4 regions of the Macrococcus armenti genome follow, and region 4 is predicted to be linked to each of the others. Evidence: riboswitches for the same ligand, from Rfam matches in the RefSeq annotation. Region 4 holds a riboswitch; each other region holds the start of a gene.
What was found. A riboswitch is a leader RNA that binds a small molecule or an ion and turns the genes downstream of it on or off. The one in region 4 is predicted to bind thiamine pyrophosphate.

Region 1: it holds a riboswitch for thiamine pyrophosphate, as region 4 does, so the genes downstream of both, tenA (thiaminase II) here and thiC (phosphomethylpyrimidine synthase ThiC) in region 4, are expected to answer to the same signal.
Region 2: it holds a riboswitch for thiamine pyrophosphate, as region 4 does, so the genes downstream of both, LAU42_RS00655 (thiamine phosphate synthase) here and thiC (phosphomethylpyrimidine synthase ThiC) in region 4, are expected to answer to the same signal.
Region 3: it holds a riboswitch for thiamine pyrophosphate, as region 4 does, so the genes downstream of both, LAU42_RS05130 (ABC transporter substrate-binding protein) here and thiC (phosphomethylpyrimidine synthase ThiC) in region 4, are expected to answer to the same signal.

What each region holds. Positions count from the first base shown of each region.
Region 1 is NZ_CP083608.1:1,932,876-1,939,192, reverse strand. Features, by position in the region: gene LAU42_RS10475 (DNA-directed RNA polymerase subunit beta) at 1-103, shown strand, start outside; gene fabZ (3-hydroxyacyl-ACP dehydratase FabZ) at 103-540, shown strand; gene LAU42_RS10465 (YwpF-like family protein) at 583-1,014, opposite strand; gene LAU42_RS10460 (single-stranded DNA-binding protein) at 1,221-1,880, shown strand; gene LAU42_RS11875 (LysM peptidoglycan-binding domain-containing protein) at 2,125-2,967, shown strand; gene LAU42_RS11870 (LysM peptidoglycan-binding domain-containing protein) at 3,136-3,987, shown strand; TPP riboswitch at 4,072-4,167, shown strand; gene tenA (thiaminase II) at 4,229-4,897, shown strand; gene thiD (bifunctional hydroxymethylpyrimidine kinase/phosphomethylpyrimidine kinase) at 4,897-5,685, shown strand; gene thiM (hydroxyethylthiazole kinase) at 5,685-6,317, shown strand, end outside.
Region 2 is NZ_CP083608.1:122,869-129,185, reverse strand. Features, by position in the region: gene LAU42_RS00665 (ATP-binding cassette domain-containing protein) at 1-1,021, shown strand, start outside; gene LAU42_RS00660 (hypothetical protein) at 1,050-1,526, opposite strand; TPP riboswitch at 1,619-1,717, shown strand; gene LAU42_RS00655 (thiamine phosphate synthase) at 1,829-2,413, shown strand; gene LAU42_RS00650 (NAD(P)/FAD-dependent oxidoreductase) at 2,383-3,492, shown strand; gene thiS (sulfur carrier protein ThiS) at 3,476-3,673, shown strand; gene LAU42_RS00640 (thiazole synthase) at 3,675-4,442, shown strand; gene LAU42_RS00635 (HesA/MoeB/ThiF family protein) at 4,439-5,425, shown strand; gene LAU42_RS00630 (YhgE/Pip domain-containing protein) at 5,609-6,317, shown strand, end outside.
Region 3 is NZ_CP083608.1:990,631-996,947, reverse strand. Features, by position in the region: gene LAU42_RS05150 (DedA family protein) at 1-381, shown strand, start outside; gene LAU42_RS05145 (ABC transporter ATP-binding protein) at 414-1,109, opposite strand; gene LAU42_RS05140 (ABC transporter permease) at 1,106-1,804, opposite strand; gene LAU42_RS05135 (thiamine-binding protein) at 1,840-2,127, opposite strand; gene LAU42_RS05130 (ABC transporter substrate-binding protein) at 2,127-3,128, opposite strand; TPP riboswitch at 3,163-3,261, opposite strand; gene LAU42_RS05125 (2-oxoacid:ferredoxin oxidoreductase subunit beta) at 3,340-4,203, opposite strand; gene LAU42_RS05120 (2-oxoacid:acceptor oxidoreductase subunit alpha) at 4,204-5,937, opposite strand; gene LAU42_RS05115 (hypothetical protein) at 6,041-6,317, opposite strand, start outside.
Region 4 is NZ_CP083608.1:329,610-335,926, forward strand. Features, by position in the region: gene LAU42_RS01855 (FAD-binding protein) at 1-382, shown strand, start outside; gene nadC (carboxylating nicotinate-nucleotide diphosphorylase) at 386-1,219, shown strand; gene nadA (quinolinate synthase NadA) at 1,212-2,303, shown strand; gene LAU42_RS01870 (hypothetical protein) at 2,372-2,782, shown strand; TPP riboswitch at 2,835-2,935, shown strand; gene thiC (phosphomethylpyrimidine synthase ThiC) at 2,999-4,714, shown strand; gene LAU42_RS01880 (DUF402 domain-containing protein) at 4,786-5,289, opposite strand; gene chrA (chromate efflux transporter) at 5,469-6,317, shown strand, end outside.

The DNA.
Region 1 (6,317 bases), 600 kb from region 4:
TATCGGCATGATGATTGGATATGGTATATTACATTCACCAATAGATATATTCAAACCGTCAACTTGGCAGCATCTTAGAGAACTTACAGGGAGTGGCAGTTAATGGAAACTTTATTAACTTTTGATGAAATTAAAAAAATTATTCCGCATCGTTATCCATTTTTGTTAATTGACCGTATCGTTGAGTTAGAAGATGGTAAACGTTGCACAGGTATTAAACAAGTGAGCGGGAATGAACCTTTCTTCCAGGGGCACTTTCCAGAATACGCTGTAATGCCAGGTGTATTAATTGTTGAAGCACTTGCGCAAGTAGGTGCGGTCGCGATGTTAAATTTGGAAGATAATAAAGGAAAACTTGCGATGTTTACAGGGATAGATAAATGTCGCTTCAAATCCCAAGTAACACCAGGAGATACTTTAACACTTACAGTTGAAATGACGCGTATTAAAGGTCCAATTGGTAAAGGGACTGCGACTGCAATGGTCGGAGATCGTCTTGCATGTAGTTGTGAAATCAGCTTTGCAATTGTAGACCAATAAAATAACCCCCAAAGTTCATGAATTGAACTTTGGGGGGTTCTTTTATTCATTTTCATCCTTTAATTTAGGCTTAGACTGCATCTTTCTGTTGAATGCTGTAATAAGTGACTGACCGGATAATCCATCATTTACGAGTTGCTCTAATAACTTTTCAGCATATGTTTGTCGTAACGTATAAATGTGACATTCAAATATAACTGAAATTTTATCATCCAAAACTTGAATATCTTTAATTGTGGACTCGAACATCGCGGGATCATTTGATGCACGTGTAATAACGACACGCGTATCAAGTATCGTACCGTTCTGCATGTATGATTCCATCGTTTCAAGGTGAATTTCATCAATTAATATTTCAAGCAGCCAGCCAGTTCCACTATTTTCTTTATTGATTATTACACCATCGTACAACATATACTCTTTCATTGATTCATCTTCAACGATTTGAAATCGAATTGCTTTGAACGTTTTCATGTATATCCCTCCATCATCTATTATAAATCTTTCCATAAATTTTTCAAATTACTATATTTCAAAAATTGCATTGAAAAGTTAGCAGTTTTTGAATAATTACGTTCAGAAATTAAAAAATAACGTTATTTTCATTACGATTTTTTAATTTCTGCAATTTTCTATTTGAAATGATTTTTAATATATTTTATGTGAAAGGAGGTGAGAAATTGATAAACAAAGCTATTGTTGCAGGTCGTCTCGTAAAAGATCCGTTGCTGCGTCAGGCTGCTAACAACACAACGATTGTTACATTTTCGTTAGCAGTAGATAGAGGTAATTCTAAGCAAGGTGAGAGGCAGACTGATTTTTTAATGTGTAAAGCTTTTAATAAAACTGCAGAGAATATTCATAAGTATTGTAATAAAGGTAGTTTTGTCAGTATTACTGGTCAAATTCATAGCACACGTTATGAGAAGGACGGGAAGACGAATTTCGGTACAGAAATATTAATTGAAAACATTAAATTCCTGCCTAATATGAGCAGTAATAAAGCAGAAAAGCATGAATCACGTGCTGATACGATTTGGAATAGCTTATCAGATGAAGTGAAAGATAAGATTACAAATAGCTTACTGACAAAAGGTACAGATCAGCTCCTGCAAACACAATCGACGGCTGAAGAACGTTGGAACAGTAAACTTTTTGAGAATCAGGAAGAGAAATCTCCGAGTGTATATGCGGAGCAGGCTGATGAGATTATTAAGAAAGCGACAAACAATGAAGTTAATATAGAAAATAAAGATGAAACATCATCACAAGAAAGTGATGGTGAAACATCTGCTGAAAGTGAAGATAGTAATGTAACAGATAGTAACATCCCGTTTTAGACGCCATTTCATTACTCACACCTCATCTATACACCCACCAACCTTTGTAAAAGCGCAGTGCTGAACGCTTTTGCAAAGGTTATTTTTAAATTGATATGCTTTTGTAATATTTCTGTAATTATAAAACATCATTCTGTAACCAAAGAAATGTAAATTCATGATAAATTTATATCAATCAGAAAACGCAACTATAACTGAAAGACTAAATAAAAATTAAATGAATTTATCGGAGGCAACATATATAATGAAAAAATTTGCAACAGTTACAGGTATCGCTATTTTAGCTACAGGAATTACAGCACAGGCAGACGCGAAGGAACATAAAGTATCTCAAGGTGAGTCACTTTGGTCTATCGCTGATAAATATGATACAACAGTTGAACGTATTAAAAAGATCAATAAATTAGATTCAGATATTATTTTCCCAAATCAAAAATTAGAAGTATTAGTTAAAGGGAAATACGAAGTACAAAATGGTGATACTTTAGAAAAAATCGCTAAGAAATTTGATACTAAAGTAGCAGATTTAAAGAAATGGAATAAAATTAAATCAAATAAAGATCTTAAAGCCGGTAAAATGATTATCGTTGATAAAGAGGAAAAACAAGTTGTTACTCAAACAGCAGCACAAACACCAGTTTCAGTACAACCAGTAGCAGCTAAAGCAGCACCAGTAGTACAAGCGCCTGAACAAGCAACTGAACATACACAAGTACAACAAGCGCCAGTACAACAAGTACAGCAAGCAGCACCTGCTCAACCAGTAGTACAACAAACAGCTGCACATCAACAAGCGCCGGTACAACAAGCGCCGGTACAACAAGCACCAGTACAACAAGCAGCAGCACCAGCTGGTAATTCATCGATGGATGCACACTTACGTGTTATCGCACAACGCGAATCAGGCGGTAATCCAAGTGCTGTTAACCCAGCAGGTTACTACGGATTATTCCAATTCTCACCATCAACATGGGCATCAGTAGGTGGAACTGGAAACCCAGCAAACGCTTCAGTTGAAGAACAATGGAAACGCGCTAGAATATTATACCAAACAGCTGGCGCATCTCAATGGTCAACAGCTTACTAATAATAAAAAATGATTTCGTGTAATTGCGAAATCATTTTATTTTGTAGAATTGTAACATGAGTGTAACATAACACTTAATTCTTTATATAACTGTAACCTATGAAATATTTTAATTTGATATAGTATAGTTATTCAAAACGCATATAAACTCTAGGAGGACATTCCAAAATGAAAAAATTATTAGCGGTGACAACAGTATTTGCAGTAGGTGGAACATTCGCAGCGACTCAAGCTGATGCAGCTCAATATAAAGTAAAAAGTGGAGATTCATTATGGAAAATCTCTAACGAATTTAATACTTCAGTTCAAGCGTTAAAGCTTGAAAACAACTTAAAGTCAGATTTAATCATTGCTGATCAAGTATTAAATATTAATGAAACAAATGATACAAACAAATCATCAAACAATAGTGATGCAACATACGTTATCGTGCCTGGAGATACATTAGGTAAAATTGCATCTCAATATAGTGTAACAGTAGCACAGCTTAAAGCATGGAATGGTTTACAATCAGATTTAATCATTGCTGGAGACACATTAAAGATTAATGGTTCAGTTGGAACGCCTGTTTCAAACAATGTTCAACAAGCACCAGTAAATCCAGTAGCACAATCAACATACAAAGCGCCTGTTCAACCAGCAGTTTCAAAAACGACATACGAAGCGCCAGTTAAAAATCAAGTAGCACAATCAACTTATCAAGCACCTGTTCAACAAACAGTATATAGTGCACCTAAGCAACAAGTCACATATACAAAAACTCAGGCTGCACCAGCGCCTCGCGTTAACAATGGTTTAAACTGGTCAGCATTAGCACAATGTGAATCAGGTGGAAATGCTTCTATCAATACAGGCAATGGCTTCTACGGTATGTACCAATTTGATTTACAAACATGGCAAAGTGTTGGTGGTTCAGGATATCCACACCAAGCATCTGCAGCAGAGCAAACAAAACGTGCTCAAATCTTATATAACTCTCGTGGTGCACAACCATGGCCAGCATGTGGAGCAAGATTATAATTTATATTCAGAGCTTTAAAGTGAAATTCACTTTAAAGCTCTTTTTTGCATTAATTTATTAACTTAGTTAAACTATAAGTAAATGATACACACTAGGGGTGCTTCGTGCTGAGATGACGTCTGTCAAACCCTTTACCTGATCCGGATAATGCCGGCGTAGGAAAGTTGTGCTAAGTACCATTATGTGTATTTAACCTATTTCCTATACGGAGATAGGTTTTTTATTTTGAGGAGGAATTATATGTTTACAGAAGAGTTAAAGAAAGAAGTAGAACCAATTATCGAATCGATTTATAATGATCCTTTTATTCAGGGGATTATTAAAGGTGACTTGAAGAAAGACGCTGTATGTCACTACTTAAAGGCAGATAGTTTATATTTAAATGAATTTGCGAAAATATATAGTTTACTCATTCCTAAATTAAATGATAGAGAAGGAATAAAGTTTTTACTCGAACAAATTGATTTTGTTATGAATGGTGAAATTGATGCGCATTATACGTTGGCAAACTATGCTGGTGTAGATTATAAATCGTTGATTAAGGAAGGTGAGTGGTATCCATCAAGTGATCATTATATTAAACATATGTATTACAATGCATATCGTTACAGTGATGCGAGCTTTACGATTTGTGCGATGGCACCATGTCCATATGTATATCAGCAATTAGCATTGAAAATAAGAGCGCGAAATGACTTAACAAATAATCCGCTTAAGCCATGGGTTGAATTTTATTGCGTAAATATGGACGAACTTATCGGACACCTTGATAGATGGGTGAATGCGTTCAGTCAGACGGCTTCAGATGATGAGTTAGAAATATTAAGAAAGAACTTTGTTGAAAGTTGTATACATGAAAAACGCTTTTTTAATATGTCATATAATATTGAAACTTGGGAGGAATATTAATGAGAACAGCATTATCAATCGCAGGTACAGATCCTACAGGTGGTGCAGGAACAACAGTTGACCTTAAAGTATTTCAATCGCGTAGTGTATATGGTATGAGCGTCGTTACAAGCCTTGTTGCACAAAACACTTTAGGCGTTCAGCAAGTATTTAATCAACCGGTAGACGTAATTCATGCACAATTGGAGAGTGTATATTCTGACATCGTACCAAACGCTGTAAAAACGGGCATGCTTGCAACGAGTGAAGTAATGGACGTTGTAAGACCATATATTGAACGTCATAACATTCCTTATGTAATAGATCCTGTTATGATTGCAAAAAGCGGAGATTTATTACTTGATGAGCATGGCCAGAATGCCGTTCGTACGAAGTTGCTGGATCTTGCTACAGTTGTTACACCTAACATACCGGAACTTGAGACGATTATAAATATGAAGGTCGAAACAATCGATGAAATAGAACGTGCCGGGAAAATATTTATTAATGAAATTGGTGCACAAAGCGTATTAATTAAAGGGGGACATTTAAAAGGGGATGCAACGGACTACTTATTCACGAAGTCTGGACTGTGCACTTTGCCGGGAGAACGTTATGATACGAAACATACACATGGTACGGGATGTACATATTCAGCAGTAATTACTGCTGAACTTGCTAAAGGTAAGTCAATCGTAGATGCAGTAACTTTAGCGAAACATTATATGGATATGGCGATTAAGTATACACCTGAACTCGGGCATGGACAAGGTCCGGTTAATCACTTCAAGTTTCAGGAGGTAGAGTAATGCTTACACAACTACGTAATGATAATCCGCTTATTATTTGTATAACGAATGATGTTGTTAAAAACTTCACTGCAAATGGGCTGCTTGCATTAGGTGCCAGTCCTGCTATGGCGACAGAGCATAGAGAAATGGAAGAATTTTTAATGTACGCAGGTGGGCTTTTAATTAATATCGGTTCAATTGAAGAATCTCATAAAGAGAATATATTAAAAGCAGCTGAATATGCCAATAAACATAACGTACCGATTGTACTGGATCCGGTTGCATGTGGTGCATCAAAATTTCGTAAAGCATTCTGTCTCAAACTTATTCATGAGTATAACATTAGTGTTATTCGAGGGAATGCCTCTGAACTTGCGGCATTAACAGGAGAAGCATCAATGAAAGGAACAGATGCGGATGCATCGTTATCAACGGATATCGTCGCGAGAAATGCATATAACACATTTAAAACAGCAATTATTGTTACAGGAGAAGTAGATGCAATCTGTCAGGATGGACGTATGCATTTACTAAAACATGGTACACCGCTGTTAACTAAAGTGACAGGTGGCGGATGTTTATTAGGAGCAGTTGTTGCAAGTTTCATATATAATGAAATTAAACCTTCATTAGCGCTACTAACAGAGGCG
Region 2 (6,317 bases), 210 kb from region 4:
TGTATTCAATAAACGACATTACTTTATATCCCGTTTATCTAAAGATCTAATTAATGTTGAACAACGTAACTTCGAACTGCAAAAAAATCTTTTTCAATCCAATTGGATAACGAACTTGTTGTCCGGTTTTAGTTCGTTCTTACCATTATTTATAGGCGGCATTTTTGTTATAAAAGGAGATTTATCATTAGCAGCATTAATGGCTGTATACTTAGCAAGTGATAGAATTGTTATACCTGCCGTCAATGCGATAGATCATTATAATAAACTAAAGTCATCCGATACTATCATCGAAAAGTATAATAATTTAATGATGCAACTAGAAAATGGAAATAATCTTAAAGAAGAACTTATTCAAAGTAAAAATACGTTCTTACCGATTTTATTTGACAATGTAACACATCGATATGGAGAACGCACCATATTAAAAGATGTAACTCTCTCTATTAATAAAGGAGACCATATATTACTAAGAGGGGCTTCAGGTAGTGGAAAATCAACAATCTTTAAACTATTACTCTCATTCGAAAAACCTGAACGTGGCAAAATTTTATTTAATAATATTGATTCGAATTTGTTTCAAACGTCTACTATAGCAGATGATATACACTATTTTGAACAAGAGCCTTTCATATTTAATGAATCTATATTGTTTAACATAACTTTAGGAGATGATTTTGAAAAACACCATATAAATCAGGTTATAGAAATGTGCAAATTAGATACGCTCATTCAAACACATGGTTTAAGCTATTCTGTAGGTTCAGATGGAAAGTTTTTATCAGGTGGTCAAAAAATGAGAATCGCTTTAGCGAGAATTTTAGTACGGAATCCTAAATTTGTATTATTAGATGAATTCTCTGCTGGTCTTGATTCAGAAAATACAATTTTCATAAGAGATATACTACATACAAATATCGAAACGGTGATTGAAATTACGCATGATAAAGATTTAAATTATAATTACTATAATAAAATTTTTAAAATTGAAGCGTGTAGCGTTACAACTTCAACACCTTAAAAAAAGTAAGGCGGCTGATTCAGCCGCCTTACTTCTTCACTAACGCTAATGCACATTCCCCAAGAAATGTTTTCGATACAGTTACACCTTCATCTGTTTCATTAAACCTTATATACCCGGCAGTTTCATAATCTTTAAGGTACTGCATCAAATGTTCTTCCGTCATCTCAGCATACTCATGCGCCATTAAGTTTTTCAATCTATCAAACGTGAGCGATACATCTTTATATATTTCAATTGTATACATTACATATTTAAAGATATGCACTTCTTTCTGTGCAATTTCATTCTCCATATCGAGCGATTCCTGTTCATCAATCTCCCTTAATATTTCTTCAGATGTCATTCGATCTTCTTGTAGTTTAAGCATTCTTTCCTGATTTATATGTTCTTCGTTTATCTCTTCTACATTTTCTTTTTGTGTTTCAATTTGTTGCTGTTCATTCATTTGTTCATGTATCTCAGCATGTTCATCAAGCAAAGCCGACAATTCTTGTTCATTCATTTTGTAAATCCCCTTCCTCAATCTTTATTTTATCATTTTAATTTCAAAGTTTGAATTATCAATCATTCAGTGCTATTCTTAATTCATAATTAAATATTTGCTAGGGGTGCTCTTATAGCTGAGAAGACAACGTCTGACTCTCATAACCTGATTTGGATAATTCCAACGTAGGGAAGCAATCGTTATGTATATTGTTATATATTTAAATGTATTTTTATATACTTATTTATATATTTTATTTTGATCATTGATGACGACCACCCGTAGTTTATTTTACGGGTGGTCTTTTTTTGGAGGCGCTTATGATTTATATGATGACACCGTTTGTATCCCCAAATCACAGTGTGTTGCAATCGATTATTGATGTTGAGGCATCCATCGATGGTGTGATATTGCGATTAGATGCGAATGATGATGTAATTGATGAATTTATTAATGTGTTGAAGCAGTCGATAGATGTTTCTAAGATTATAGTGCATAATGCACCGCATCTGCTGGATAAACATCAGCTGAAGCGTATTCACTTTAAGGAACGTATTGATGATGCGCTGTTATTTAAACGTCAGCATCCTGAAATCAGTGTCGGTATGAGTGCACATAGCATTCAAAGTGTTCGTCGTATTAACGGTATACTTGATTATTGTATATTTGGTCACGTCTTTCCTACAACGTCAAAGCAAGGTTTACCACCTCAGCGTGAATCTGTAATTCAGGAAGTATTGAATTACGACATTCCTGTCATTGCAATCGGTGGTATTGATGAAAATACGATACACGATCTTAACATTAAGTTCAGTGGTTTCAGTGGTATTCGTTTGTTTCAGCATAAGGCAGTACTTGAGCATGTTATAAAGGAGTGGTTATTACGAAATTCGACGTCCTCATAATTGGTGGTGGCATTATCGGTCAGAGTATCGGCTATCATTTGAAAAAAGAAGATATAACAGTCGGCATTATTGATGACTATAATGGATGCCGTGCAACACATGCAGCTGGTGGTATGCTTGGCGCTCAAAATGAATTTTATGATGATTCACCGTTGTTTCAATTATGTATAGAAGGTCAGTATATGATGAAGGACTTTGCCGATGAGCTCTTCAGGCTTGGTCATGGTATAGATTACTGCCAGAACGGTCTATTAAAGATTGCATCTCATGATGGCGCTAATGATATAAGACAGCAATATGATTTCCTGAGTTCACAGTCTACTACAACGAAATTATACGAAGATAGTTTACACAAATTCGCAAATGGCCATATTCGAAATCATGATTTAGCGATGTGGATTCCAACAGATGGTCAGGTCAATGCAGTGAAGTATCACACAGCATTAAAGCAATTGAATGATGATATTACTTTTATAGATGACCGTGTTATACATGTTGAATCACTTCATACGAATGAATTTATCGTAACAACAAATCGCGGTACATATCACTGCGGGCGACTTGTTGTTGCTGCTGGTATGTATTCAGGAACGATACTCAAATCTTTGAATGTCGATTTTCATATGCACGGTGTTAAAGGCGAGGTCATGACGATTTACCACCCTACGCTATGCATGAAGGAAACGTTATTCCAGACAAACGGACATTATATTGTTCCGAAAGCAGAAGACTTGTATCTTGTTGGTGCTACGACATCGATGAATCAAGAAAACATCGTACATGAAGAAGGGCTTACCTGGCTCAAATCAATGACTTATAACTTATTACCTGAACTGATGAATGGTGAAATTAAAGAATCGAGATGCGGATTTCGACCAGATAGTGCGCTACACCGCCCCGTCATTGATGAAGTTCAGGACGGTGTGTTTGTTGCAACCGGCCATTATCGTAATGGTATTCTCCTTTCCAAAATAACTGGCGAACTCGTACATAAACTTATGTTTGATAAAAATAATCCGCTTGCAATTAAGTATCAAAATAAATTTAAATTGGAGGATTCACGTGAAACTATTTGTTAATGATGAAGTTTATGAAACAGAAACAACGATGCTTGTACCCTTTCTGGAATCATTAAATATTGATTTAAAGCGCGCAGTAGTTGTAATTGATGATATGCCGATTCAAAAAGATAAATGGCATGAAACAGAAATTAAACCAGAACAGAGATTAGAGCTATTAGAATTTGTAGGAGGCGGTTAATATGTTAAAGATTGGACCTTTAGAACTTGAATCAAGACTTATACTCGGCACAGGTAAGTTTGAAAACGGTGAGATTCAGCATAAAGCTGTAGAAGTGAGCGAAACAAACGCACTTACTTTCGCAGTACGTCGTATGAGTTTATATGATAAAGATTTACCGAATCCGCTAGAAGCAGTAGATCTTGAGCAGTATATTACATTTCCGAACACAGCCGGTGCTAAAACAGCTGAAGAAGCAGTGAAAATCGCAGAAATTGCACGTGCAGCCGGCATGTGCAATATGATTAAAGTTGAAATCATCGGTGACGATAAAACATTGTTACCAGATGCGATTGAAACATATAAAGCATGTGAAATTCTACTCGAAAGAGGTTTTATCGTATGTCCATATATTCAATGTGATGTAGTGCTCGCTAAAAAACTTGAAGCACTTGGAGTTCATGCAATAATGCCCCTCGGTTCACCGATTGGAACAGGACTTGGTATTAACGATGCATTGAATTTAAGTTATATCATCGACGCGATTAATGTTCCCGTTATCGTAGATGCAGGTATTGGTTCACCGAGCGATGCTGCATATGCAATGGAGCTCGGTGCAGATGCGGTACTATTAAATACAGCTGTAAGCCATGCAAAAGACCCTGTGTTAATGGCTGAAGCAATGAAACTTGCCGTTCACGCCGGACACTTAGGTGCACAGGCTGGCCGCATTCCTAAAAAGTATACTGCACAAGCATCCAGCCCTACTGAAGGTCTTGAATTTCTATGAAGCGCTATGACCGACAAATAAAAGCAAGTGTTTTTGGCGAACAAGGTCAAAAACAGTTATCACATGCGAAGTTTTTAATCGTTGGTGCCGGTGCACTCGGCAGCACGATTTGCGAAATGCTTGCACGTAGTGGCGTCGGAGAATTAATCGTTTGTGATATGGATATTGTCAGCTTATCAAATCTTCATCGCCAAAGTTTGTACGATGAAAGTGATGTCGATGCCTATATCCTTAAAGTTGATGCCGTAAAGCAGCATATAGCGCGTATTAATAGCGAAGTCGTTGTCACACCTATTCCTGAAGAAATTACGAGTGATAATTTAGCACAACTCATTAAGACATATCAGCCAACAATCGTGTTAGATGGTACAGATAACTTTGTAACACGCTATATTATTAACGACGTATGCCATCAGCTTAAAACCCCATGGATTTATGGGGCATGTTTAAGCACGAAAGGCACCGTCTTCGCTATAGATTACACAGCTGCATGTCTGCGCTGCATATTGCCTGACCCACCAGAAACCGGACAAAATTGTGCACTTGAAGGTATTCTCCCTCAAACCGCGCACTTGACGGCAAGCATGCAAGTATCTGAAGTTATAAAATTCATCTCAGATGGATCGTTTACTAACCAATTTATTACATTCGATAGTTATACTTTAAAATTCAAATCAACAGATGCTACGCTATTTAAAAACACGCATTGCAGAACATGTGGAACGCACGACTACCCATCACTAACAAGCGGACCTAAATATGTCACGAAGATGTGTCACGGTAAATACTCTGTAAAACTACCGAATGGCATATTCACGAAAAGTTATCCCAATATTATGAAATCAACACCTTACTTCAAACTTATTAAACACAGTAACGTTACAATACACATCCTAAAAGACGGACGTACAATAATATATAATGTTTTCAGTTCAGAGGAAGCAAAAGCAGTAATAAAAACACAATTCTCTATATCAATATAATGAAAGCGGCAGAATTACACTATGGAAACGTTTGTAATCCTGCCGCTTTCATTTGAAGGTTATACATTTAGCAAATACATTGTATTTTAGTGTGTCATTTGTTATATTAGTATATACTGTTTTACAATTAATAAAATAATAATTGCATTTTATTTACTATACTAATATAAAGAAGGAGATTCAATGAAGAACGCTTTTCAACTCTTTTTACATGACTTAAAAAACATAAAAAGAACACCTTCATTCATTATACTATTACTCGGTTTAGCAATACTCCCATCATTTTATGCATGGTTCAACTTAAAGTCATCATGGGATCCATATTCAAATACGGAATATTTAAAGGTTGCGATTGTTAACCATGATAAAGGTGCCGAAGTACAAGGCAAGAAAGTAAATGTCGGCAATCAGCTTGTGAATAATTTAAAGGATAATAAAAAATTCGGATGGGTTTTTACCGATGATTTAAAGGAAGCAAACAAACAGTTGGAATACGGGAATTACTATGCGATTATTCATATTCCTAAACATTTTTCAGAAGATGTGACGAGCATACTCCATAAACAACCGAAGCGCGCGCATATCGACTATAAAGTAAATCAGAAAATTAATGCGATTGCACCTAAAATGACGAACGCAGGTGCTACAGCAATTACTAAGTCACTTAACGAAAAGTTTGTCGACAGTGCAACGAAAGCATTGCTGGATGAAAGTAATCGTGTCGGATTGAAATTACAAGATAAATTACCTTTATATCATAAAATAGAAAACGCAGTTTACGAAGCAGAAAAAGCCATTCCGCAGATGGAAAAATTCAAGCAAACTGTTAACAAAATCGATCGCCATCAAGGTGATATTTCTAAGTATGCTGATGAGTTTTACAGCCTTTCAA
Region 3 (6,317 bases), 660 kb from region 4:
TACAACCACCCTAAACTTGGAAAATTTATAAAAAAGGAACATTTAGATAAAGCTGAAGATTTCTTTAATACACACGGTGGTAAAACAATTGCTATTGCACGTTTTATGCCATTTATCAGAACGTTTATTCCTTTTGTTGCCGGCGCAAGTAAAATGCGCTATGGATACTTTATTACGTATAATATAATCGGCGCAATTTTATGGGTCGGCATATGTCTGTCTGCTGGATACTTTTTCGGTAACATTAAAATTGTCAAAGACAATTTTGAAATTGTATTAATATTAATCATTTTAATTTCTGTATTACCTGCAGTTTTCAGTTTCGTCCAATCATACTTTGTTCGCAGAAAAATGAAACGAAACACTAATAGAAAGCATTAATTAAAAATAACCGAATGTGATATCACATTCGGTTATTTTAATAGTTGTATAATGTTTGCTTTTAATTGAGCCGATTGCGCTACTGTTAACTGATCAGATACATCAATTGACTGAATTATCGTTGCAGGCTTTTCATTTAAAACTAATATTCGACTGCTCATCTTTATCGCCTCATCAATACTATGTGTAATCATTAAGACTGTTTTATCACTTTCACTTAATAATGATTTCAGCCATACTTGCATATCATTTCGCGTTATTTCATCAAGTGCAGAAAATGGTTCATCCAACAATAGTAACTGGTGGGTCGTATTGAGCGCGCGAAGAAACGAAACTCGCTGTTTCATTCCTCCTGATAGTTCATGCGGATACTTATCCTTGATTGAAAGAAATCCTGCTCTTTCCAGTAAGCTTATTGCGTTACTTTCGCTCACATTCGCTTTAATTTCTGATGCAAGTTCAATATTTTGAATGACCGTACGCCAAGGCATTAATGAATGCGTCTGAGGCATAAACGACACATGACCTGTCGTACCATTTAAGTAACACGCGCCATCTGTCGGATGAATGAGTCCACCAATGATATTCATTATCGTACTTTTGCCACTACCACTCGGACCGATAAGTGCAACAATCTCACCTTGATTGAGTTCCATATTCACATCTTTTATGACTAAATCCTTATCATAACGATGCATAATATTTTGAAGTTGAATAATAGGTTTCATCGCTGCCACCTCAATATAATACGTTGAATTATATATATAATTGAATACATTACCATCGCAAAGATTATAATCCATACAATTGCTACAAATACTTGATCGACTTGAAAAGCACGTTGTGCGATCAGCATAAACTTTCCTAATCCTTTATCGCTTCCGAGCCACTCAGAAATAATCGCCCCCATAACAGAGTATGTACCGGCAATTTTTAATCCGTTAAAGAAAAACGGCATGCTGTTTGGCCATTCCAGTTTAAAAAATCGCTCTAGTCGTGTAGCGCCCATCATTTTCATATATTTCTCTAAATCTTTATCTGTTTCATTAAATCCTTCAAGTAAGCTTACAGTAATCGGAAAGAAACATACGAGAGTAATCACAATTAACTTTGGCAAAATGCCAAACCCAAACCAAATGACAAGTAATGGCGCAATAACAATGACCGGTACATTCTGACTCATTATAAGCAGTGGGTAAATATAATCGTTTAACACCGGCACTAAACGTAATAGTACAGCGACAAAAACACCGCATATTACAGAACATATCATTCCTAAAATAACGAGCTGCATCGTCGGATATAAATGAACATGATATGTACTGAAATCATTAAAGAAGCTAATAAAAATTGCACTAGGTGCCGGTAAAGTATATTCATCAACATGCAATATACGTACAAGAACTTCCCATGTTATGAGCAAACTTATAAAAAATATAAGAAATTTTATATACTTAATCATCTATATTTCTGAACAAGTGAATCCATTGATACATGTTCAGCATGATAAAACTTCACTTGAGAAATAATGGATGCACAACCCATTTCTCGCATCGCCTTATTCATCTTTTCAATCAATGATAACAATTCACTCATATCCCCTTCTATACTTGTTTCAAGTGGACTTACATAATATTTAAGGTTTGAATCATCTATTACTTGTATTGCTCGATCAACATATGGAATAACATCTTCACCGTTTGGTGTTTTCGGGATAATTTGTATACTCATAATCGTATCTGCCATTATTTTTCCTCCACAAATTCATTTGTAAAAGCATCTTTTGCTACAAAATCTTTCGTGATAACTTTATTATCTTTCATAAATTGACCGAAATTTTTCCAGATGCGTTCTTGCTGATAGCCCCAGTACTTCGCATCATCCTGATATTTAGGCGATAAATACTTTTGCGACTCATAGACTAATTTTTCCTGCTTTTTAAGTTCAGGAGCAGCTTCCATTAATATATCTGCACTTTCTTTATCATGTTTAATTGAATATTCATATCCTTCTTTAAGTGCAGTCATAAATTTCTTAGCAGTTTCTTTATTAGACTTTAAATATTGCTCGTTTGCAATTACAACTGGCGTATAGTAATCAAGGTTTTTATCATAATCAATTAAATACTGCATGTTTACATCTATATTACGTGTTTTTGCTTCAATACCAGTCCATCCGTAATAAACCCACGCGAAATCAATATTTTTCTTTGAAGCCGTAAAGAAATCTGTATTGCCCATATTAATAATTTTCGTATCGTTTACAGAAGCACCGTCTTTTTTCATAACAGCATCTATCATAGGTTTTTCAATCGGCGCACCCCAACCGCCATAAGTTTTACCTGCATAATCTTTTGGTGTCTTAATATTTTTCTCTTTTAAGCTCATAAATCCACTCGTATTGTGCTGAATTATTGCACCGATAGATTTAACGGGTATACCTTCTGAACGTGATTGTGTTACAGTTTCCTGAGCGCTAATCCCAAACTGAACATCCTTCTTGTTTGCTGCGATTAACTGATCTGCCGTAACTTCACCAGGAGTCTTAATTTCAACGTCAAGCCCTTGTTTTTTAAAGTAACCTTTCTTCTGTGCCACATATAATCCTGTATGATTCGTATTCGGCGTCCAATCCAGCATGATAGTTACTTTTTCATTTTTTGAGTCTTTACCTTTATCTGCAGCTTTATCGCCACAACCTGCCAGTAAAATAACACAACTTGTACTTAATAATAACTTTTGATTCATATTAGCCTCCAAAAAAACACAACCTGACTGCAGGTTGTGTCGATTGGCACTTCCCTACGCTGGTTTCACCCAGATCAGGTATATAAGGGTTTAGGACGGATCCATTCTCAGAGTAACTCCCCTAGTGTTTATAGTTAATTTATTTTGTTCTAACTCAGTATAACAGTTTTATATTAATGAATGTACACCATTTATACTATATTATTAAGTTTTATTTAAATTGCGCCATTAATGCATCAAATTCTTCCTGCTTAATGTTTAAATCTGCCTTCGTTAAGTTGTCACTATATCCTTCGATTTGTGACTCGTATGTCGGTGCTTCTGTATCCTGATACACAATACCTGTTACAAGTCCATTATGCTCATGTACAGTATTCATAGCAAGTTGTTTATTTTTATAATCATATCCATCAATATCTGATAATTTCGTTAAGTTTTCTTTAAACCAATCGTACGTATTCACTTTATTGTACGTCACACATGGTGAGAATACATTTACGAATGAAAACCCTTTATGATTGACTGCCGCTTCGATAATCGCAGTTAAATCTTTAATATCACTTGAGAAACTTTGCGCAACAAATGTTGCCCCACTCGCTAATGCAAGTTCAAGTGGTGAAACGTGTTTTTCGATTGACCCTTTAGGCGTTGTTTTTGTTACGAACCCATGTGCAGAGCTCGGTGATGTCTGACCTTTCGTTAAGCCATAAATTTGATTGTCCATAACGATGTATGTGATATCGATATTACGACGCAGTGCATGAATTGTATGTCCCATTCCAATCGCAAATCCGTCTCCATCACCACCAGAAGCGATTACTGTCAACTCCTGATTTGCCATCTTCACACCTTGTGCCATTGGTAATGCACGTCCATGAATAGAATGGACGCCGTATGAATTCACATATCCTGATAAACGTCCTGAACAACCGATACCTGTAATTAATGCAAGTTGTTCTGGCTCAAGGCCAATATTTGCACATGCTTTTTGAATCGCAGCTTGTACTGAGAAGTCTCCACATCCAGGACACCAGTTCGGTTTCACATTATTTCTGAAATCTTTAAATGTTGCCATCTATATTAACTCCTTTAAAGTTGCATTGATTTTCGCTTCAATTTCATGTGGTAAATATGGTGTGCCATCATATTTACTCATTTGAATCAGCTTACCTTGATGATGTGTATTCATCTTAATAATTTGTCCGAGCTGTCCATTAAAGTTATGCTCTACAACAATAACTTTCTTCGCATTATCGATTGCATTTTGTACTTCTTCAGCAGGGAATGGATGGAGCTGTTTTATATGGAGCTGATTCACTTTACCGTCCACTCTGCTGATTGCTTCATCTATTGCACCGTACGTTGAAATATATCCGATAACTAATACATCAGATATATCATGATGTTTATGATAAACGACTGGTTCATTTATCTTTAATTTTTCCAGTTTGCGCATGCGTTTTTCCATTTGCTTAGCACGATTCACAGGTGATTCGCTCGGTTTACCTTCTTCGTTATGTTCAACACCTGTTACGTGGTGAATACCATTTTTAACTCCAGGAATCGTTCGAGGAGAAATACCGCTTTCTGTTACTGCATATCGTTTGAAGTAAGCTTTATCTTCACTTGCTTCAACTTCAGTAACGAGTGCACCACGGTCAATATTTATTTTTGTATAATCCAGTACTGGTACTGTCTGTTTACCGAGTGACAATTGTAAATCACTTAAAATAATAACAGGGCATTGATAAATTTCAGCTAAGTTAAATGCTTCATTTGTTAAATAAAACGCATCTTCTGCTGTAGTTGGGGCAAGCACAATTTTCGGAATCTCACCATGTGTGCCATAAATCATCTGCATTAAGTCCGATTGCTCCTGCTTCGTTGGTAATCCTGTTGAAGGACCACCACGCATCGTATTTACGATTACTAATGGCTGCTCTGTCATACCACTAAGTCCGATTGCTTCCATCATTAATGATAATCCAGGACCACTTGATGCTGTAAATGCACGTACGCCTGCATAGTTCACACCTATTGCCATCACTGCTGCTGCAATTTCATCTTCTGTCTGTATAACGGTTCCACCAAAGCGTGGCAATTTATCAATCATATACTCCATAATTTCACTCGCCGGTGTAATCGGGTAAGCAGCCATAAATCGAGCACCACCTGCTAATGCGCCAAGTGAAATCGCTTCGTTACCAATCATAAATAAATGACCCGCTTCTGTTGACGGTTCTAATTTAAAATCAGATGTTAATTCCGTGTGGCTTTCAATTTCCGCAAATCCTTTATGAAGCGCTTCTTTATTTAATGCACAAATCTTTTCGCCTTTTTTTGCGAATAAATCATCAACAAGCACTTCAAAATGTTTTAAATCTACACCGATTAAGTTCGCTGTTGCACCGACTGCAACCATATTTTTCATTAATGCCGTTCCAAGTTCTTTCGCTATTTCGGTAAAGCCCATGCTGATAAATGCACCTTTATAATCTTCAGGTGCTACCGGATCAAACTTACTATCTGCAAGAATAATCCCTTCATCTGTTAATTCATGATAATTTAAATCAATTGTCTCCTGATCAAATGCAACAAGGATATCTAGATCATCACTTATCGCATATACAGGTGTCGTAGATACACGAATTTTATTGTTAGTATGACCACCTTTAATACGTGATGAGAAATGACGATATCCATATAAGTAATAGCCTAAACGGTTGAGTGCCGTTGAAAATATTTCTCCAGTACTTTCAATACCTTCACCTTGCTGACCGCCGACTTTCCAAGAAATTTGTGTCTTCAAAACAATTCCTCCCTAATTTAACTATCTCTAATATAACAGAAAAACCTATGTCTATATAACAGACATAGGCATTTTGCATAAAAATCAGTCGAATGGCCGATAATTAAACGAGATAATCCTTTAAGTTAATTTCACCATATTGTGTTTCGTACGCATATACAACAGCATTAATTTTTGAATATAAATATTTCGTCAATTCAGGACTTAATATTATATTCGCAACTTGCTCATCCTTATCCGGACCTTCATAGTAAAGTTCCAGTAAAAATGAAATATGATTAAAGTTCACGACGATGTTATTGACATATTTCAATGTTTTTTCTAACTCACAAATTGGTGTCTTTGTGTTATACAACTCAGAGCGATATGTCTTAATATCC
Region 4 (6,317 bases):
TGGACAGACAAATGTAGAGGGATTATTTGTGATAGGGGAAGCGGCGTGTACAGGATTTCATGGTGCCAGCCGTTTAGCGAGTAATTCGCTATTAGAAGCAGTTGCAATGGGGGCTGCTTGTGCTCAGCGATGTCTTGAAGAAGAACATCGAGATTTAACTGTTTCACCATTTTATACCGTAAATATTGAATATCCAGAATATCGTTTAAGTACGCAGTTAATGCATGTATTAGGAATTGAACGCGATCCATTGGTGATGGAAGACTTTAAGAACATACTCGGTAAAGATATATATAGTAAGTTGATTCAATTGGTTATTGAAGATGCATTACGTAAACCGTCAATTGGCGCACATCAAAAGAAAGTACTACAGGAGGGTTAACTGATGAACAGAATTCGTCTGCAAAGGAAGTTGAGACAATTTATGGATGAGGATATACAGTATGGTGACTTATCTTCTTCTATCTTTGAGCATAATATGAAAGGAACGATGCATTTTATCGCTAAAGAATCAGGATATTTCTCAGGAAATGAAGTGATTGTACAAGGGTTTAACATTCTGAGTGAGAGCGATGTTACATTACATAAAAATGATGGGGATATAGTGAAAAGTGGTGAAACAATTGCTGAAATTACGGGTAATATTAGAGATTTATTACAAGCAGAACGCACAGTACTGAATATTATTCAGCGTATGAGCGGGATTACGACATTAACGAAACAGTTTATAGACGAAGTTGCTGCAACGACTACCCGAATTACAGATACGCGTAAAACGACGCCAGGGCTTGGTATGTTTGAAAAATATGCAGTGCAAGCAGCAAGTGCAACGAATCATCGAAGAAGCTTAAATGACGGTATTATGTTAAAGGATAATCATATTGCGTATGCAGGCAGTATTTCGAAAGCTGTTCAAAAAGCACGTACACTAGCAGGCCATATGGATAAGATCGAAGTGGAAATAGAAGACGCAGCGATGCTACAAGAAGCGATTGAGTCACAAGTAGATATTATTATGTTTGATAATTGTACACCCGAATTTATAAAAGAACATATTGATCTTGTACCAGACACGATTATAACAGAAGCCTCGGGAGGCATTACATTAGATACAGTACGCGCCTACGCTGAAGCAGGAGTCGATTATATTTCGGTGGGGCAGCTATTTCATAGCAGTAAAGGGCTTGATATATCAGGGAGGATAAAAGTAGATGATTGATTTATTAAAAAACTCTAAAATACCACAGCGATATTTAGCGATGTCACAACAACAGCTGGAAGAAAGAGTGAATGAAATTAAATCTGAATTAGGAGATGATTTATTTATTCCGGCACATCATTATCAAAAAGATGAAGTTGTACAGTTTGCAGATGCGATTGGTGATTCTCTGGAGCTTGCGAATATATGCAAAGATTCTACTGCAAAGTATATTGCATTTTGCGGCGTTCACTTTATGGCTGAAACAGCAGATATGCTGACAAATGATGAGCAGATTGTCCTGTTACCGGATATGAGAGCAGGATGTTCGATGGCTGATATGGCGAATATTAATCAGGTTGAGCGTTGTGATGACTTCCTGCAATCCACATACGGAATTGACTGTCTACCGCTGACGTATGTTAATTCGACTGCACACATTAAAGCGTTTGTCGGCAAGAAAGGTGGCAGCTGTCTGACGAGTGGTAATGCGCATAAAGTAGTAAAACATGCACTAGAACAGAACAAAGTCATCCTATTTTTGCCGGACCAGCATCTTGGTAGAAATACGGCCTACGATCTTGGTGTTCCGTTAGAAACAATGGCGATATATGATCCGATTTCTGAAACACTAGAATTTGAAGGAGAAGTACAGGATATTCGTATCGTGTTATGGAAAGGACATTGCTCAGTACACGAAAAGTTTACGATCGAGAATATTAAAAATGTGAGACAGCAACATCCAGGTATGCGTATTATTGTACATCCAGAATGTACATTTGATGTTGTACAGGCAAGCGATGACTCAGGAAGTACAAGAAAGATTTTAGAAGTGATTACATCAGCACCAGCAGGGACGAAATGGGCAATCGGAACTGAGATGAACCTTGTAAATCGTATTATTAAAGATAATCCGGATAAAGAGATAATTTCTCTTAATCCGTTTATGTGTGCATGTTTAACAATGAATCGAATTGATTTACCACATTTAGTATGGTGTCTGGATAACATTGTTGAACACCGATTTGACAATCAGATTGTAGTTGATAAAGAAACTACGACATATGCATTAAGAGCCCTCAATCAGATGCTTATTTTACAATAATCTATATTTTTGTGAAATGCTGAATTATTGCGTATAATTGATGTAATTCAATTGATGGAGGAATTACTATGAATAAATGGATTAAAAGAAGTTTAGTAGTAGGTGTGGTTGGTGTAGGTGTTTATCAATCGGCTAAATATGTCAAAAATAACGAATATATTAAAGAACGTTTAGGCGATTTGAAGAATATTAAGGAATATAATGACTTACGTATCGCGATTATGGAAATTATTGAAGCGTTTAATAATCCAGCGTCGAGACCTGAGTCTCATATTGCAGATGATGTAAGTGCAGCACAAGATGCGCATTCTAATACACATAATTCAGAAGAACCATTAATTGCCGATGCAGTTAAGCGTGTATTGGATACGAAAGTTGTAGAAAACTTATTAGGCGATAAAGCCGATATTGATTTAATGAAATCTTTAGTTGATGAATCAAGAGATGTTGAAAAGCTGATCCGTGGATGGTTTAATTAGTGTTTGATAACAGAAACAATTAGTGGTATGGTTTATATATACAACTGAATAAGACGATTGCTAGGGGAGCTCTTATGAGCTGAGAAAGGAATATCCTTGACTCTTTGAACCTGTTTGGTTAGTACCAGCGTAGGGAAGCGAGCGTGTATATTAATGATGTTTTTTTGTCGTGAATTTTCACCTCCTAGTAATGAATATAACTAGGGGGTTTTTATTATGGTTAATTTGAAGAAGTCGTTTCCAGCAAGTAAGAGAATCTTTAAATCAGGTATCGGTGATGATGCGGATATTCAAGTGCCATTTCGCGAAATATCACTCACGGATACGGTAACTGAAATGGGTACAACAGAGAATGCACCGGTAGTTGTATATGATACAGGTGGCGTTTATCACGATGATACATATGAAATTGATGTGGAACGTGGAATTCCTAAGCTTCGCGAGAAATGGATCGATGACAGGGCAGATGTTGAACGCTATACAGGACGTAAAGTATTAGCAGTCGATAATGGTTTTAAAGACATTAATCATACTAAGTTTGTAGAAACGCCATTTAAGTATGAACCGAAACGTGCGCGACAAAGTAAAAACGTCACTCAGATGCATTATGCAAAGCAAGGTATTATTACGAAAGAAATGAAGTTTGTTGCAATTCGTGAGAACGTAGATCCTGAGTTTGTGCGCAGTGAAATTGCACGAGGACGCGCAATTATTCCAAACAATATTAATCATCCGGAATCTGAGCCGATGATCATCGGTAAAAATTTCAAAGTGAAAGTAAACGCGAATATCGGTAACTCAGCAGTTAGTTCATCGATTGAAGATGAGATAGAGAAGATGGTATGGGCAACGCACTGGGGTGCCGATACGATAATGGATTTATCTACAGGTAAAAATATTCACGCGACTCGTGAATACATTATTCGTAATTCTCCGGTACCTGTCGGAACAGTGCCCATTTATCAGGCGCTGGAAAAAGTAGATGGTATCGCTGAAGACTTAACGTGGGAAGTATACAGAGATACATTAATTGAACAGGCAGAGCAAGGTGTCGATTACTTTACGATTCATGCAGGCGTATTGTTACGATACGTGCCAATGACTGTAAATCGTCTGACAGGTATCGTCTCACGTGGAGGGTCAATTATGGCGCAATGGTGTTTAGCACACCATGAAGAGAGTTTCTTATATACGCACTTTGAAGAGATTTGCGAAATTTTAAAGACATATGACATCGCAATCTCACTCGGTGATGGACTAAGGCCTGGTTCAATATATGATGCCAATGACGAGAGTCAGATTGCTGAGTTAAAAACACTTGGTGAATTGACTAAGATAGCATGGGAGCATGACGTACAAGTGATGATTGAAGGACCGGGTCACGTACCACTTCATAAAATTAAAGAAAATCAGGAACTTGCAGACTTCTACTGTAATGAAGCACCTTTTTATACATTAGGACCGCTGACAACAGATATTGCACCAGCTTATGACCATATAACATCAGCGATCGGTGCTGCTAATATCGGTTCATACGGCACAGCAATGCTCTGCTATGTAACCCCGAAAGAGCATTTAGGGTTACCAAATAAAGATGACGTCCGTACAGGTGTTGTAACGTATAAGATTGCAGCACATGCAGCAGACTTAGCGAAAGGGTTGCCAGGTGCGGATGAACGTGACAATGCAATTAGTAAAGCACGCTTTGAATTCAGATGGGTAGATCAGTTTAATTTATCGTTAGACCCGGAACGCGCAAAAGAATACCACGATGAAACATTACCTGCAGAGGCTGCGAAAGTAGCACATTTCTGTAGTATGTGCGGGCCGAAGTTCTGCTCAATGCGTATTTCACATGATTTACGTAAAGATAAAGGCATGCAGGAGATGGCAGATAAGTTTAAAGCGCAAGGCAGTAAAATATACTCATAGAATTTCCTGTGATCGGAGCACAGTTGATTCATATATAAAAGCATCATCCGTTACCAAACCCGGATGATGCTTTACTTTATATATTCACTGAAATCTGTCACATTAAAAGGGAATTTATTATCAGCAATATTGTTTTTGAGTTCCTGTAATGATACGAGTGCAAAGTTAGCAAGCTGGAAAGGATAGTTAAATTTCGCGCTGTTTTCTAAAAACATATCATTGTTACGCAATACCCATTCATTATGACTTGTCTTTACGTAATCTAAATCTAAGTCCAGATACGTGATGTCTCGATCTTTATTACGCTCACAAGGTGATGAAATATTACAAAATATTTTAATCGGCTTATATGCATCGTTAAGCGTAATGAAAACAGAGTAACCGTAATACTTAGAAAGAAAATGCAGTGTCTTGTATTGGAAAGGCAGTTCTGTATTTCTTATAAAGTGTTTAAGCGTTGCAGATTCATCACACAATACGAGAAAATATTGATCAGTTTCTTTAAGTAATGTACCTTCTACCTCGATATGAGGTCGATGTGGATATTTGTGTGATTTAATTTTTATTTTTTCCAACAGTAGACCTCCTAACTTATTTTTAAGTACAAATCCAATTATAATACGAAATGTAAGCCTTTGCATAGGGGATTGTTAATATTGTAACAAGTGTCATAAAATTTACGAAACTTTAAATGGTTTGTAATAAAATATTGAAATTGTATGCGTATCATTAAAAGAAAAAGTGGAGTAATTATATGAGAAATTTATTAGAGATTTTTTTAACTGCACTAAAATTAGGTGTTACAAGTTTCGGTGGCCCAATTGCACATTTAGGATACTTCAGAAATGAATACGTTGTGAGACGAAAGTGGTTGAGTGAAGCTGTATATCAGGATATTGTGAGCCTGTGCCAGATCCTTCCGGGACCAGCTTCAAGTCAGGTCGGTATGGCGATTGGATTACTGCGAGGAGGAGTATTAGGTGCAATTGCTGCATTTTTAGGATTTACGCTGCCTTCAGTCATTGCACTTATTATCATCGCATCATTATTTGTTCAAATGAATATCCCACTCGGTTTTACGAAAGGATTAATGCTCGTTGCTGTAGCTGTCGTGTTACATGCTTTAATCGGAATGGGAAAAAAAGCACTTACGAATGTGATAACAATTTTAATCGCAATTATAAGCTTACTCTTTATACTATTTAATTCCGTTACATGGGCGCAAATATGTGTCATTATAGTTTCGGGTTTAGTTGGCATTATTGCGTTCAAAGGACATACAACGCGTAGTGAGCAATTATACATTAATATATCAAAACGCGTAAGTAACATTGCATTGTTATCGTTATGCATCTTGTTGATTGTACTCCCTGTATTAAGTTATACAACACAGAACAGCTGGGTGACATTTTTTAATCAATTATATCAGGCAGGCTTACTTGTATTCGGAGGAGGACACGTTGTATTACCATTACTTCAGAGTGCATTTGTACCGGATATTACATTGGAACAGTTTTTAGCAGGATATGGTGTGACACAAGCGATGCCGGGTCCGCTCTTTACATTCAGTTCATATATTGGAACAGTGATGTTTGGTGTAATG